4 regions of the Pseudomonas sp. 9.2(2024) genome follow, and region 2 is predicted to be linked to each of the others. Evidence: predicted binding sites of a transcription regulator. Region 2 holds the regulator's gene; each other region holds the start of a gene.

The links. Region 2 encodes FliA, which starts transcription of late flagellar genes. Its sites were predicted from a motif close to CTAAAGTTTNNNNNNNNNNNGCCGNTAA; they were not measured.
Region 1: the regulator FliA is predicted to act here: its motif matches at 1,698-1,725, upstream of ABFB52_RS28450 (methyl-accepting chemotaxis protein).
Region 3: the regulator FliA is predicted to act here: its motif matches at 2,222-2,249, upstream of ABFB52_RS19580 (methyl-accepting chemotaxis protein).
Region 4: the regulator FliA is predicted to act here: its motif matches at 1,652-1,679, upstream of flgM (flagellar biosynthesis anti-sigma factor FlgM).

What each region holds. Positions count from the first base shown of each region.
Region 1 is NZ_CP155585.1:6,264,738-6,268,520, forward strand. Features, by position in the region: gene ABFB52_RS28450 (methyl-accepting chemotaxis protein) at 1-1,595, opposite strand, end outside; gene ABFB52_RS28455 (LysR substrate-binding domain-containing protein) at 1,776-2,696, opposite strand; gene ABFB52_RS28460 (NorM family multidrug efflux MATE transporter) at 2,854-3,783, shown strand, end outside.
Region 2 is NZ_CP155585.1:2,009,628-2,013,410, reverse strand. Features, by position in the region: gene ABFB52_RS09045 (protein phosphatase CheZ) at 1-783, opposite strand, end outside; gene ABFB52_RS09040 (chemotaxis response regulator CheY) at 802-1,173, opposite strand; gene fliA (RNA polymerase sigma factor FliA) at 1,341-2,081, opposite strand; gene fleN (flagellar synthesis regulator FleN) at 2,078-2,908, opposite strand; gene flhF (flagellar biosynthesis protein FlhF) at 3,022-3,783, opposite strand, start outside.
Region 3 is NZ_CP155585.1:4,364,885-4,368,667, forward strand. Features, by position in the region: gene ABFB52_RS19575 (LysR family transcriptional regulator) at 1-287, shown strand, start outside; gene ABFB52_RS19580 (methyl-accepting chemotaxis protein) at 498-2,180, opposite strand; gene ABFB52_RS19585 (Na+/H+ antiporter NhaC family protein) at 2,393-3,709, opposite strand.
Region 4 is NZ_CP155585.1:4,903,155-4,906,937, forward strand. Features, by position in the region: gene ABFB52_RS22045 (chemotaxis protein CheV) at 1-652, opposite strand, end outside; gene flgA (flagellar basal body P-ring formation chaperone FlgA) at 735-1,496, shown strand; gene flgM (flagellar biosynthesis anti-sigma factor FlgM) at 1,715-2,041, shown strand; gene ABFB52_RS22060 (flagellar protein FlgN) at 2,090-2,557, shown strand; gene ABFB52_RS22065 (flagellar brake protein) at 2,653-3,387, shown strand; gene ABFB52_RS22070 (MFS transporter) at 3,447-3,783, opposite strand, start outside.

The DNA of each region.
Region 1 (3,783 bases), 2.0 Mb from region 2:
CGCACTTCGTCGGCCACCACGGCAAACCCGCGACCTTGTTCACCGGCACGGGCCGCTTCGATGGCAGCGTTGAGTGCCAGCAGGTTGGTCTGTTCGGCAATCGAGGTGATCACGCTGACGATGCCGCCGATTTCCTGGGAGCGCTGACCGAGCGTGTTGATCACGGTCGCGGTGGTGTTCAGTGCGCCGGCAATCTGCTCCAGCGAGGAAGACGCTTCTTCCATCGACGTGCGACCGATCTGGGTCTGCTGGGCGTTTTCCTGGGCCAGACGCTGGGTGTTGCCCATGTTGTCGGCAATGTTCAGCGACGTGGCGGAGAACTCTTCAACGGCGCCGGCCATGCTGGTGATTTCGCCAGACTGTTGCTCCATGCCTTCATAGGCGCCGCCAGACAGACCGGACAGCGCTTGAGCCCGACGGTTGACCTCTTCCGAGGCGCGGCGGATGTGCTCGACCATGGTCGACAGGGCCTGGCTCATCTGGTTGAACGCGCGGGCCAACTGGCCAATCTCGTCGTTGCTCGACACACTCAGGCGCACGCTCAGATCGCCGGCGCCCAGGGCTTCAGCCTGGCGGACCAGATCGCCCAGCGGTGCCAGTTTGCTGCGCAGCAACCAGACCACGGAGCCGACCGCCAGCAGCATCGCCAGCAGACTGCCGATGGCCAGCTGAGTGCCGACGCTCCAGGTCACCGCGCGGATCTCGGCTTTCGGCATGCTCGCCACCACCGACCACGGGCCACCCTCGAACGGCACGGCGATGCTGTAGAAGTCTTCGGACTTGTCGCTCCAGAACTGTCCTTTACCCGGCGTTTTCGCCAGACCGTTGATTACAGGAACCGCTTGATCCAGCGCCTGCACACCGGCCGGCGCCACCAGCCACTGGTTCTTCTCGTCCAGCAGCGCCAGCGAGCCGGTCTGGCCGATACGGAAGCGCTTGAGATTGGCGAACTGGGCGTTCTGCGCGTCGGTGTAATCGAAGCCGACGAACAACACCGCGATTACCTTGCCGCTGCTGTCACGCACCGGGGTGTACTGAGTCATGTAGGAGCGATCGAACAGCAAGGCGCGACCGACGTAACCCTGCCCCGCCATCAATTTCGCATAGGCCGGGTGAGCGTGGTCGAGCACGGTGCCGATGGCGCGGGTGCCGTCTTGTTTGCTCAGAGAGGTGCTGACGCGAATGAAGTCTTCGCCGCTGCGCACGAACAGCGTGGCAACGCCCGCCGTCATCTGCTTGAACTCGTCGACTTCCTTGAAGTTGTTGTTCAACACCTCGCTGCCCAAGTGCAGGCCCGGGGTCTGGGTGCCCGCAACATTGACCGGCTCGCTCGGGTGAATGCTCAGGCCCGCGATGAAGCGCTTCTCGAACAACCCGCTCAGGCGCTGGGTGCTTTCGCGCAGCGTGCCGTGAAAAGTGCTCAGCTGGTCGGCGAGCAGGCGTGCCTCGCTGGCCAGGTGTTCTTCACGGGTGGCGAGGTTGGCGGTGTCCAGCGAACGCAGGGCGAACACCGTACTGCCGCTGATGACTATCGCCAGTATCACGGCGAGCGCGAGGCCCAGCTGCGAGGCGATCCGAGCGCGAGGTTGAGACATGGACAGCTCCTGGCCGAACTTCCGATCCTCCTTGATCGCAGCTCGGGTAATTTTCTAATGGGGGTAAATCGTGGCCACCGGCACGACGGTTCCACATGCACGTATTCGGCGGTAAAACCGAATACTTGAGCGAACAGCAGGGTTATGGCGAAAGGCCGGCATTGTGCAGGCTCGAACGTTTCAGCTCAAGCGCGTGACCGCCGGCAGCGCCATGGCGCGGACTTCGCCTTGCAGGAAGTCGCTCAGACGGCGCAAACGTTCACCTCCCGGACGAGTCTTTGGCCACACCAGGTAATAATTCAGGCCGCTGGCGACCGCCGTCGGCCACGGCAGACTCAAGCGTCCTTGCGCGACATCCTCGGCCACCATCAGCAGATCGCCCATGGAAACCCCATAGCCCCGAGCCGCCGCAATCATCCCGAGTTCCAGAGTATCGAACACCTGTCCGCCCTTGAGCGACACCTGATCCGACAGCCCCATGTGCTCCAGCCAACTGCGCCAGTCGCGGCGGTCCGGCGTCGGGTGCAGCAATTCGGCGCTGGCCAGCCGCGCCACGTCCCACGGCTGATCGTTGAGCAGATTCGGCGCGCCGACCGGAATCAGCTCCTCCGGAAACAGCAGGCTGGCTTCCCAGTCCGGCGGGAAATGCCCGTCACTCAACAACACCGCGCAATCGAAGGGCTCGTTATTGAAGTCCACCGAATCCACGTCCATCCACGCGCTGGTCAGTTGCACCTCGTTACCTGGCTGCAGATGACGAAAGCGACTGAGCCGCGCCAGCAACCAGCGCATGGTCAGGGTCGACGGGGCTTTCATGCGCAGGATGTCATCTTCGGCGCGCAAGGTATTGCAGGCACGTTCCAGCGCGGCAAAGCCATCACGGATGCCCGGCAGCAGCAGGCGTGCCGACTCGGTCAGTTGCAGATTGCGCCCGCTGCGGTGGAACAAGCGGCAGGCGAAGTGCTCTTCGAGCGTGCGGATGTGCCGGCTCACCGCACTTTGAGTGATCGACAACTCTTCGGCTGCCCGGGTGAACGAACTGTGGCGGGCCGCCGCTTCGAATGCGCGCAGGGCATACAAGGGTGGAAGACGACGGGACATGCACAACGCTCCAATGGGGGGATTGCGCCAACTTAGCAGAATCGCGACAGGATGAGTTTTAATCATGCTACCCATCCTTTTTATCCCTTTGTGCAACCCGCGCCAAACCCTGAGAATCGACGGTTTCTTGCTCCCTCTTTTATAAGGATGTGAAAACATGCAGCGTCCTGTGCGTACCGAACTCTGGGCCATCCTGCGGCTGGCGGGGCCGTTGATCGCCTCGCAGTTGGCGCACATGCTGATGGTGCTGACCGACACCCTGATGATGGCGCGCCTCAGTCCCGAAGCGCTGGCCGGTGGCGGTCTGGGCGCGGCGAGCTATTCGTTCGTGTCGATCTTCTGCATCGGCGTGATCGCGGCGGTCGGCACTCTGGTGGCGATTCGTCAGGGCGCCGGCGACATCATCGGCGCCGCCCGCCTGACCCAGGCCGGGCTATGGCTGGCGTGGCTGATGGCACTCGGTGCCGGGCTGCTGTTGTGGAATCTGAAACCGGTGCTGTTGCTGTTCGGCCAGACCGAGACCAACGTCAACGCCGCCGGGCAATTTCTGGTCGCCCTGCCGTTCGCCCTGCCCGGCTACCTGAGTTTCATGGCCTTACGCGGTTTCACCAGCGCCATCGGCCGGGCAACGCCGGTGATGGTCATCAGCCTCGCCGGCACGGTGGCCAACTTCCTGCTCAATTACGCGCTGATCACCGGCATGTTCGGCCTGCCGCAGCTCGGGCTGACCGGTATCGGCCTGGTCACGGCGATTGTCGCCAACTGCATGGCTCTCGCACTGGCCTGGCACATTCGCCGGCATCCGGCCTACGACGCTTACCCGCTGCGTGAAGGCCTGTCGCGGCCGAACCGGCAGTACCTCAAAGAGCTCTGGCGCTTGGGTCTGCCGATCGGCGGGACCTACGCGGTGGAAGTCGGGCTGTTCGCCTTCGCGGCGCTGTGCATGGGCACCATGGGCAGCACGCAACTGGCGGCGCACCAGATCGCTCTGCAAATCGTCTCGGTGGCGTTCATGGTTCCGGCGGGGATGTCGTATGCGATCACCATGCGCGTCGGCCAGCATTACGGCGCCGGGCAATTGAGCGAT
Region 2 (3,783 bases):
TCCAAGGCTGGATAGCAAATCGTCCACATCGTCCTGACCGGACACAACGTCTTCTCGTTTATCGGCATGAATCTGCGGACCTTCACCCTGCGAGAGATGTTTTTGTGGATCTTTTTCAGCAAGCATCGCCGCACGGTCATGTTCGATGCCCGCAAAGCGGTCCACCTGGCTGGCCATGAGCACGAGCTTGAGCAGGTTGCTTTCGACTTCGGTGACCAATTGGGTCACGCGCTTGATCACCTGGCCTGTGAGGTCCTGGTAATCCTGGGCGAGCAGAATGTCGTTCAGATTGCTCGACACCGCGCGGTTGTCCGCGCTGCTGCGTGCCAGAAAACCGTCGACCCGGCGCGCCAGTTCACGGAACTCTTCAGCCCCGACCTCACGGCGCATGAAGCGGCCCCAATCGGCGCTCAAGGCCTGGGCTTCGTCAGCCAGGCCATTGACCACAGGGGTCGCGCTTTCCACCAGATCCATGGTGCGGTTGGCGGCAGCTTCGGTCAGTTTGACCACGTAGCTCAGGCGCTCGGTAGCGTCGGTGATTTGCGACACTTCCTCAGCCTGCGGCATGTGCGGATCGATCTGGAAATTGACGATCGCACTGTGCAGTTCACGCGTGAGCTTGCCCACTTCCTGGTACAGGCCACGGTCACGGGTCTGATTGAGCTCATGGATCAGTTGCACAGCGTCGCCGAACTTGCCTTTTTCAAGGCTCTCGACCAGTTCGACCGCGTGTTTTTTCAGGGTCGACTCAAAATCGCCCTGTGAAGATTCGTTATGCTCCATAGCTCCCCCGCGCGTTCATCAGCCGATGCGTTCGAAAATCTTCTCGATTTTTTCTTTCAACGCCTGGGCCGTGAAAGGTTTGACCACGTAGCCGTTAACGCCGGCCTGGGCCGCTTCGATGATCTGCTCGCGCTTGGCTTCAGCGGTCACCATCAGCACTGGCAGGTGCTTGAGCTTTTCATCGGCACGCACGTGGCGCAGCAGGTCGATACCGGTCATGCCGGGCATGTTCCAGTCGGTCACCAGAAAGTCGATGCTGCCGCTGTTGAGTACCGGAATGGCAGTGGTGCCATCGTCGGCTTCAACGGTGTTGGTGAACCCCAGATCACGCAACAGGTTCTTGATGATCCGCCGCATCGTTGAGAAGTCATCAACGATGAGGATTTTCATGTCTTTGTTCAATTCGACCTCCAAGCAGTCTTAAACGCGCCCAGCACCTGGACGCGCCATTTCAATCAATCCGGCAAAACACTCGATGACTGTCTGGAGCACGACAGATCGAGACCGGTGCCGTTCACCACCGCACCAGCCTCGTTCGCAGTGTCCCCACACTGCCTTCAGCGCGCTCGCCACTCCCCCAAACGCCCCCGCAAGCGGGCCGCGCACTGGCTGTGTAACTGGCTGACCCGCGATTCACTGACGCCAAGGACTTCACCGATCTCCTTGAGGTTCAGCTCTTCGTCGTAGTACAGCGCCAACACCAGTCGCTCACGCTCCGGCAAATTGGCAATCGCGTCCGCCAGCGCGGCCTGGAAACGTTCGTCTTCCAGATCGCGCGACGGCTCCAGATGAGCACTGGCGCCATCCTCGTGCAGCCCTTCGTGTTCGCCGTCCTGCAACAGGTCGTCGAAACTGAACAGCCGGCTGCCCAGGGTGTCGTTCAAAATCCCGTAGTAATCGTCGAGACTCAATTGGAGTTCGGCCGCAACTTCGTGATCTTTAGCGTCACGGCCGGTTTTAGCTTCAATCGAGCGAATTGCGTCGCTGACCATACGGGTATTGCGGTGAACCGAGCGTGGCGCCCAGTCCCCCTTACGGACTTCATCGAGCATCGCACCGCGGATCCGGATGCCCGCGTACGTTTCAAAACTGGCGCCCTTGCTGGCGTCGTATTTGGTCGAGACTTCGAGCAGGCCGATCATCCCGGCCTGGATCAGGTCTTCGACCTGCACACTGGCCGGCAATCGCGCCAGCAAGTGGTAGGCGATGCGTTTGACCAGTGGCGCGTAACGCTCGATCAGCTCGTACTGCGCGTCACGCGCCGACTTCTTGTAGAAATTCATACCGCTGGCGGTCATAGCACAGGTCCTGCCGTTTGCTGCACGAGGCGCTCGACGAAAAATTCGAGGTGGCCGCGCGGGTTGGCGGGCAGCGGCCAGGTGTCGACCTTCTGTGCGATCGCCTTGAACGCCAGTGCGCACTTGGAACGCGGGAAGGCTTCATAGACCGCACGCTGCTTCTGCACCGCCTTGCGCACGCTTTCGTCGTAGGGCACCGCGCCGACGTATTGTAGGGCGACGTCGAGGAAGCGATCCGTGACCTTGGTCAACTTGGCGAACAGATTGCGACCTTCCTGCGGGCTCTGGGCCATGTTGGCCAGGACGCGGAAGCGATTCATGCCGTAATCGCGGTTCAGCAGTTTGATCAGCGCGTAGGCGTCGGTGATCGAGGTCGGCTCGTCACAGACCACCAGCAACACTTCCTGGGCTGCGCGAACGAAACTGACTACCGAGTCACCAATACCCGCAGCGGTGTCGATCACCAGTACGTCGAGATTGTCGCCGATGTCGCTGAACGCCTGAATCAGGCCGGCATGCTGGGCCGGGCTCAGGTGAACCATGCTCTGGGTGCCGGAAGCGGCCGGCACGATGCGGATTCCGCCGGGGCCTTGCAACAGCACGTCGCGCAGCTCGCAGCGGCCTTCGATCACGTCGGCCAGGGTGCGTTTGGGTGTGAGGCCCAGCAGAACGTCGACGTTCGCCAGCCCCAGGTCGGCGTCCAGCAGCATGACCCGACGGCCAAGCTCTGCCAGCGCCAGGGACAAGTTCACTGACACATTAGTCTTGCCGACGCCACCTTTGCCGCCGGTCACCGCGATCACCTGTACGGGATGCATGCTGCCCATGTTATTTCTTTACCTTGTCTTGCATAGACGGAGGCCACATTACTGGCTGCGCGTTCACAACCGGAACAATGCATGGCAGACCATCGATGTAGGTACAAAAACGGTTCATTACCTCAGCCAACCTGCTTGGTCGGACTGTGGTAGATATCAGCGAACATGTCAGCCATGGCTTCTTCGCTGGGTTCTTCCTGCATTTGCACGCTGACGGCGCGGCTGACCAGTTGATGACGGCGCGGCAGATGCAGATCATCCGGAATCCGTGGGCCGTCGGTCAGGTAGGCGACCGGCAGTTCATGACTGATCGCCAGGCTCAGCACTTCGCCAAGGCTGGCCGTCTCATCCAGTTTAGTCAGGATGCAGCCGGCCAGCCCGCAACGCTTGTAACTGTGATAAGCGGCGGTTAGAACCTGTTTCTGGCTGGTGGTTGCCAAGACCAGATAATTTTTTGAGCGAATGCCACGACCGGCCAGACTTTCCAGCTGCATGCGCAGGGCCGGATCGCTGGCTTGCAGGCCGGCGGTATCGATCAGCACCACGCGTTTGCGCAGCAGTGGATCCAGCGCCTGCACCAGGGACTGGCCCGGATCGACGTGGGTCACCGACACATTGAGGATGCGGCCCAGTGTCTTGAGCTGCTCCTGTGCGCCGATACGGAAACTGTCCATGCTCACCAGCGCGATGTTCTGCGCGCCGTACTTGAGCACGTAGCGGGCGGCCAGTTTGGCCAGCGTGGTGGTCTTGCCCATGCCGGCAGGACCGACCATGGCAATCACCCCACCCTCTTCCAGCGGCTCGACTTCCGGTACGGAAATCATTCGTGCCAGGTGCGCCAGCAGCATGCGCCAGGCCTGACGCGGTTCGTCGATCTCGGTGAT
Region 3 (3,783 bases), 2.4 Mb from region 2:
CCTATGCAGTCAAGGGCCCGATTACCGGCAACCATGCGGACACGTTGACCCAGGCCGCTGTGCAAGGGCTGGGGCTGGTGATGTTTCCGTCATGGCTGATCGGCGAGGCGGTGCGCGAGGGCACGCTGGTGCCGGTGTTGGGGGATTATCAGGTGTCGAACAGTGTCGAGCCGCAGCAGATTTCGGTGCTGTGGCCGGGGAGCCGGCGGTTGTCGGTGAAGGTGCGGACGGTCATCGACTTTTTTATCGAGTGCTTTGGCGAAGTCCCCTACTGGGACAGGCCCTGAGCTCGCCAAAGTCAAAAGCCGGCCCTCACCCTAGCCCTCTCCCGGAGGGAGAGGGAACCGAACGGGGGATATTCGAGAGATACGCCGACATGAGCGATCGGCTGTGAATCCATAATCGACACGATTTTTCAGGTCGATGTATGACGCAAGACACTGCGGTCAGTCCCCTCTCCCTCCGGGAGAGGGTTAGGGTGAGGGGGCCTTTGGGGGTCAGATCCGGAACTGCCCCACCAACTTCCCAAGCCGCTGCCCCAACTCCGCGAGACTCCGCGAAGTCTGCGCCCCCAACTGGGTCTCATCCGCCACGTTATCCACCGCCACCGCAATCTGGTGCACGCTGCGGTTGATCTCTTCCGCCACCGCCGTCTGCTCTTCAGCGGCACTGGCAATCTGCGCGTTCATCGAGTTGATGGTCGCAATCAGATCCGCCATCGCATCCAGCGAAGCCCCCGCCTGATTGGCCTGCGCCGACGTGCCGTCACCCGCCTCGCTGGAACGGCGCATCGCTTCAACCGCCGACTGCGTCCCCGCCTGCAAGCGGTCGATCATCCCCTGAATTTCCTGCGTACTGATCTGCGTGCGCGAAGCCAGCGCCCGCACTTCATCCGCTACCACCGCAAACCCGCGCCCGGCCTCGCCGGCCCGGGCGGCTTCGATGGCGGCGTTGAGTGCCAGCAGGTTGGTCTGTTCGGCAATCGAGCGAATCACCCCGAGCACGCCGACAATCGACGACACGTCCTGCTGCAGGCTGTCGAGGGACACGCCGCTGCTGCGGATGTCGTCCACCAGCGCATGAATCTGCTTGATGCTGCCGGCCACCACACGCTTGGCGGTCTGGCCCTCTTCGTCGGTCTGCTGCGCGGCGACGGCGGCGTTCTGTGCGCTCTTGGCGACTTCCTGGGCGGCGGCGGACATTTCATTGATCGCCGTGGCGACCTGATCGGTTTCGTGGCGCTGACGCTCCATGGCCTGATCGGAGCGCTGAGCCTGATCCGATACCTGCGTCACCAAACCGGTCAGTTGCGACGTCATTTCGGTGATCTGCCGCACCAGGCCGTGGATCTTGTCGACGAAACGGTTAAACGAGCCGGCCAGTTCGCCGAGTTCGTCCTGGCTGGTGATGGTCAAGCGCCGGGTCAGATCACCCTCGCCCGCCGCGATGTCATCGAGGTTGGCTTTCATCAGGGTCAGCGGTCGCAGGATGGTGTTGGCCAGCAACATCCCCGCTGCCGCGATCACCAGCAGCACCACCACCGCCACACCGACGATGCTCAGCACCACGCCCTGCATGCGCTCCTGCACCTTGGCCTCGACCACCGCTACTTGCGCTTCGATGCCATCGAGGTTGACCGACGTACCGACCGCCATGTCCCACTTCGCCAGGTATTCGGTGTAACCGAGTTTCGGCACCAGCACTTGCGCGTTGCCCGGCAGCGGCGAGCTGTATTGCAGGTAATGGGTGCCGTCCTTCGCCACTTTCACCAGATCGCGGTTGACGTAAACGCCATTCGGGTCGCGGTTGTCCTTGAAGCTTTTGCCCACGCCTTCGGGGTCGTTGGCCTTGAACAGGCGCACGGTCTCGGAGTCGTAGCCGAAGAAGTAGCCGTCCTTGCCGTACTTGATGCTCGACAGCAGCTTGATCACCTGCGCCCGCGCCTCGGCGTCACCGGGAGCGGCGGCGTCGTACAACGGTTTGATGGTGGTCATGGCCACGGCGACGTAACTGGCCAGCGTGGCTTTGGCGTCGCCGAGCAGGCGTTCGCGGGTCTGCTGGACTTCATTGCGCGCCTGTTCCTGAAGGATGAACAGCGTGGTCAGGCTGATCACCAGCGCAAAGAGCAGCACCGGAAGGACGGCAAGGGACAGGACTTTAGCCTTGAGACTCAGGCGCATGGGGGCTCACTCTTTTGGTTTTATTGGCGTGGTTAAAGGCTTTAACGGCACGCGTAACCAAAAGTTGAGCTGCAGCTTGAGAACGACACCTCGACGCCGATCGTTCCCACGCTCTGCGTGGGAATGCCTCTTGTGACGCTCTGCGTCACGCTTTGGGACGCGGAGCGTCCCGGGCTGCATTCCCACGCAGAGCGTGGGAACGATCACGGGAGTTAAAGGACCATCGCAGCCACCCAGCCAAACGCCAGCAGCGGCAGGTTGTAGTGCAGGAAGGTCGGAACAACGGTGTCCCAGATGTGGTGGTGCTGGCCGTCGATGTTCAGACCGGAGGTCGGGCCAAGGGTCGAGTCTGACGCGGGCGAACCGGCATCGCCCAAGGCCCCGGCCGTGCCGACGATGCAGACAATGGCAATCGGGCTGAAACCCAGTTGCACGCACAGCGGCACGAAAATCGCCGCCAGAATCGGCACCGTGGAAAACGACGAGCCTATGCCCATGGTCACCAGAAGACCGACCAGCAGCATCAGCAACGCACCGATGCCCTTGCTGTGGTTGATCCACGACGCCGAAGACTCGACCAGCGTCTGCACCTCGCCAGTGGCCTTCATCACTTCGGCGAATCCGGAAGCGGCGATCATGATGAAGCCGATCATCGCCATCATCTTCATGCCTTCGGTAAACAGGTCATCCGTCTCGCGCCATTTGACGATGCCCGACGCCGAAAAGATCAGGAAACCGGCCAGCGCCCCGATAATCATCGAATCCAGCAGCAACTGAATAATGAAAGCTGCGGCAATGGCGACACCGGCGATCAACAGACTGCGCGGGTTGTACTGCACTGCCACCTGCTCGACCTGCTCGATTTTTCCCAGGTCGTATACGCGCTTCTTGCGGTAACTGATAAAGGCGATGCCCAGCCCCACCAGCATGCCCAGCGCCGGAATCCCCATGGCATGGGTGACGTTGATCCCGCTGATGTCCACGCCACTGCGGGCAACGTTGGCCAGCAGGATCTCGTTGAGGAAAATGTTGCCGAAGCCAACCGGCAGGAACATGTACGGCGTGATCAGGCCGAAGGTCATGACGCAGGCGATCAACCGGCGGTCCAGTTGCAGCTTGGTCAGTACATATAAAAGCGGCGGCACCAGCAGCGGAATGAACGCAATATGAATCGGCAGGATGTTCTGCGACGCGATCGCCACCACCCACAGCAGGCCGATCAGCATCCATTTGACGCTGCCGCCACCGGTCGCATGCTGGCGGTCGACCATCGCCAGAGCCTTGTCGGCCAGCGCGTGGGCCAGACCGGACTTGGCAATCGCCACGGCGAAAGCGCCGAGCAACGCGTAGGACAACGCCACTGTCGCCCCGCCACCCAGGCCACTGTTGAAGGCCTTGAGCGTGGCGTCGATGCCCAGACCACCGGTCAGGCCACCAACCAGCGCACCGACGATCAACGCGATCACCACATGCACCCGGGACAGGCTGAGGATCAGCATGACGCCGACCGCAGCAATCACTGCATTCATTTCACTACCTCGAAAACACGACGGTAAAGCCATTCACCGCCAGACAGGATGAGTCCGGCCGACAAGCCACGAGG
Region 4 (3,783 bases), 2.9 Mb from region 2:
GGTAATCCAGCGCCTGCTTGCCGTCGTTCAACGCCACCACTTCGACACCGACCGTCTGCAGGCAACGCGTCACCTGCTTGCGCGCCACCGACGAGTCATCGACCGTCAGCACCCGCAGCGACAACGCCTTGCTCTGGGTCTCGACATCCACCACGCCGACCGAAATCGCTTCCGGGGTCGGCGCGACTTCCGCCAACACCTTTTCGACGTCGATGATTTCGACTAACTGATTGTCGACCCGAGTCACAGCGGTCAGGTAGTGATCGCGTCCGGTGCCTTTGGGCGGCGGATGAATCTCTTCCCAGTTCATGTTCACGATTCGTTCCACCGAGCGCACCAGGAAACCCTGGGTCTTGGTGTTGTATTCCGTGATGATCACGAACGGACTGTTCTTGTCTTTCAAAGCACCGGAGCCGGTCGCCATCGCCAGATCTAGGATCGGAATGGTCGCCCCCCGGATATTCGCCACCCCGCACACGACAGGACTGGACTTGGGCATCAGCGTCAGTTGCGGGCATTGCAGCACTTCCCGAACCTTGAACACGTTGATCCCGTAGAGCTGCTGGCCGTCGAGACGGAACAACAACAGCTCCAGGCGATTCTGCCCCACCAGTTGCGTGCGCTGGTTCACCGAATCCATTACACCAGCCATGCCCAGACTCCTACACCAACGCCAAGTGTTGTTGCGACGCACATTCATTGCTAAACGGCACGGCGCTTGCTTTTTAACTCGTATGAACGCTCAAACGACATTTTTCCGACGCCTGACATCTCCCCTCCGCAGAAGGCTTTGCGCGATGTCCGCCGTTTGCCTTTTTTTCGCTGGCAGCCCTGCCGGTGCTGATGCGGTTACCTTGCCTGACATGCTTATCGGCGTCACTCAGGGCTTTCTTGAATTCACCGTAGAAGACTATCTGGCTACCAGTCAAACGGAAGGCCGTTATGAAATCGAGGTCAACCAGCTCGATCCCCGCATGCGCATGCCTATGTGCGACAAGGAATTGACAGCGACACTGGAGAGTCCGGCACGCCCTCTGGGCCGTGTCACGGTCAAGGTCCGCTGCGAAGGCAGCTCCCCCTGGACGGTGTTCGTGCCCGCTCAAGTCCGCCTGTTTCGCGAGATTGTCACCACCACGCGGCCACTCAAACGCGCCGGCATCATCGAGCCTCAAGACGTGACCTTGCGCGAGCGCGACGTCAGCACGATCAATCAGGGTTTCCTGACGTCGGTGGATGAAGCCATCGGCCAGAAATTGACCCGACCAACGGTAGCCGATCAAGTCATCACCCTGGTGCATCTGGAACAGGCGGAAGTGGTTCGCAAGGGCGATCAAGTGGTGATCACCGCCCGCAGCGGCACCCTCGCCGTCCGCATGCCGGGCGAAGCCCTGTCGAACGGCGGCCTGAAAGAACAGATTCGGGTGAAAAACCTCAATTCCCAACGGGTTATCAAGGCGCAGGTTATCGCGCCGGGCCAGGTGGAAGTTGCCATGTGAACGGCCATGTAGCGGTGATGTGAGCGGCTGTATGAACGGATATTTGAAAAGCCCCTGAGTACCCAAGCAGAAAACTGGCGCTGACCAGAGCTGTTCCCTAAACTGTGCCGCAGCAGGATCTGCAACGGCGCATGCAAGCTCATTGCTAAATGAGCCTAAAGTTTTCCAGGGGATGGCCGAGAACATGGCAAGCGTCCAAATTCCCAGAGGTTTTTAACATGGTCATCGATTTCAGCCGTTTGAACAGCTCCTCGTCACTTACGGGCAGTACACGTACCAGCAACGCCAAGGAAACCGCCGAAACCGGCACCTCCGCGCCGCTGAATACCCCGGCCGAACAGGCCAGTACCGCAAAAAGCGGGGAATCGGTACACCTCAGCAATGAGGCTCAACAGTTGCAGAAGGTCACTGACAAGCTGCGCGATCAGCCTGCCGTCGATAAAGCCCGCGTGGCCGAGTTGAAAGCAGCGATTGCCGATGGCAGCTACAAGGTCGACAGCAACCGTGTAGCCAGCAAACTGCTTAATTTCGAAGCCCAGCGCTAGGCCTCGGTCAGCGCCAGGCTTTTGGACGCTTAAAACCCAAGGCCAGCCATGCACGACACTAATTTATTGCAACTGATCACCGACGACTTTGCTCCAGCTCAACAATTGCTGGAGTTACTGCAAACCGAGTCCCTCGCCTTGCACGGTCGCGACATGCCTCTGCTGGAAGAAATTCTGGCGCGCAAACAGGCATTGATCATTCTGCTCGAACAGCATGGCCGCAAGCGCAGCGAAATCCTCGCCAGTCTCAATCTGTCGCTCGACCGCGCAGGCCTGGAACAACTGGCCAGCCAGTCGAGCATCGGCGATCAGTTGCTGAGCCAGAGCGATGTCCTGACCGACCTGATTGCCCAGTGCCAGGCCGCCAACGTCAAGAACGGCCAGTCGATCATCATGCAGCAGGCCGCTACGGCCAATCAGCTGAAAATCCTCACCGGCGGCGAGCCTCCCGCGCTCTACGATGCCAGCGGCACCTTCTCCAAACTGCAGAAACCACGCGCGCTCAGCCAGGCGTGATGCTTTCTTCTATGCTTGCGCCCTATCAACGTGCGAAACATGCTGGCAAAATACTGGCCAGTCGTAGTCAAATTTTGTCTGGAGATTGATTTAACGTGTCCAACGATGACGCTCCGCAGCCCCCAAAGGTGCTCACCACGCCCCTGGAGATCTCCAGCAATCTGCGCCAGCTGCAAGAGAGCCACGATCCGCTGATCATTACGTTCCACGAGCGCAGCCAGCGCTTCCAGAGCTACCTGATTGAAGTCGATCGCGAAAACGGTTCGATCAAGCTTGATGAGATGATCCCGCGCGACGGCGAACGTTTTCTGGAAGCAGGCGAACCGTTCAAGGTTGAGGGTTTTCATGATGGCGTGCGCATTGCCTGGGAATGCACAGGGACGCTGAGCATCAAAGACTCCGACGGCGACCGCTTCTACACCGGCGACCTTCCCACCGAAGTGGTTTATCACCAGCGCCGCAACGCCTTTCGCGCCGCACTGAAACTGACCGACCTGGTCAGCGTCGTGCTCGGCGGCGAAAAGCTCAAGGCACCGCTGGATGGCAAATTGCTGGACATCTCGGCCACGGGTTGCAAGCTGCGCTTTGAAGGCGATATCACCGACCGCCTGCAATTGGGCCAGGTCTATGATCGCCTGATCGCCGCACCGCTGTTCGGCAACCAACCGGTATCGGTCGAGCTGCGTTACCTGCACTTCGAAGAAAAGCTCAACATCACCTTCGCCGGCCTGCGCTTTCACAACATCAGCGGCCCGGCGGCCCGGAACGTCGAGCGTTTCGTTTATCAACTGCAGCGCGAAGCGCGTCGGTTCGATAAAGACGATCTCTGATCGGCAGGCATGAAAAACGGGCAGTCACTGCGGTGACTGCCCGTTTTTTTATGCCCGGATCACGGCTTGGCGGGAGTGATGTCCGGCCCCTCGTCTTCGACTGTCGAGTCGGTGGGCGCGGCAGATTCTGGTTCAGGTTCTGGTTCAGGTTCAGGTTCAGGCTCCGGAGCGACCGTATTCTGCATCTGCTCCTGCACCACCTGCTCGTCAACCCGCGGGTCAAGCGCTGCTACCAGCGGCGAACTGGACATGCTGTCCGGCATCGCCACGTGATGCAGCGGTGCATCGTCCACCTGGTGCAGATTGGTCACGGCTTTAGGTCGGATCCGCCACACCAGCACCAACGCGAAAAAGGTGAAGAACGCATACAGGCTCTGCGGCCCGAACAGCTTCATC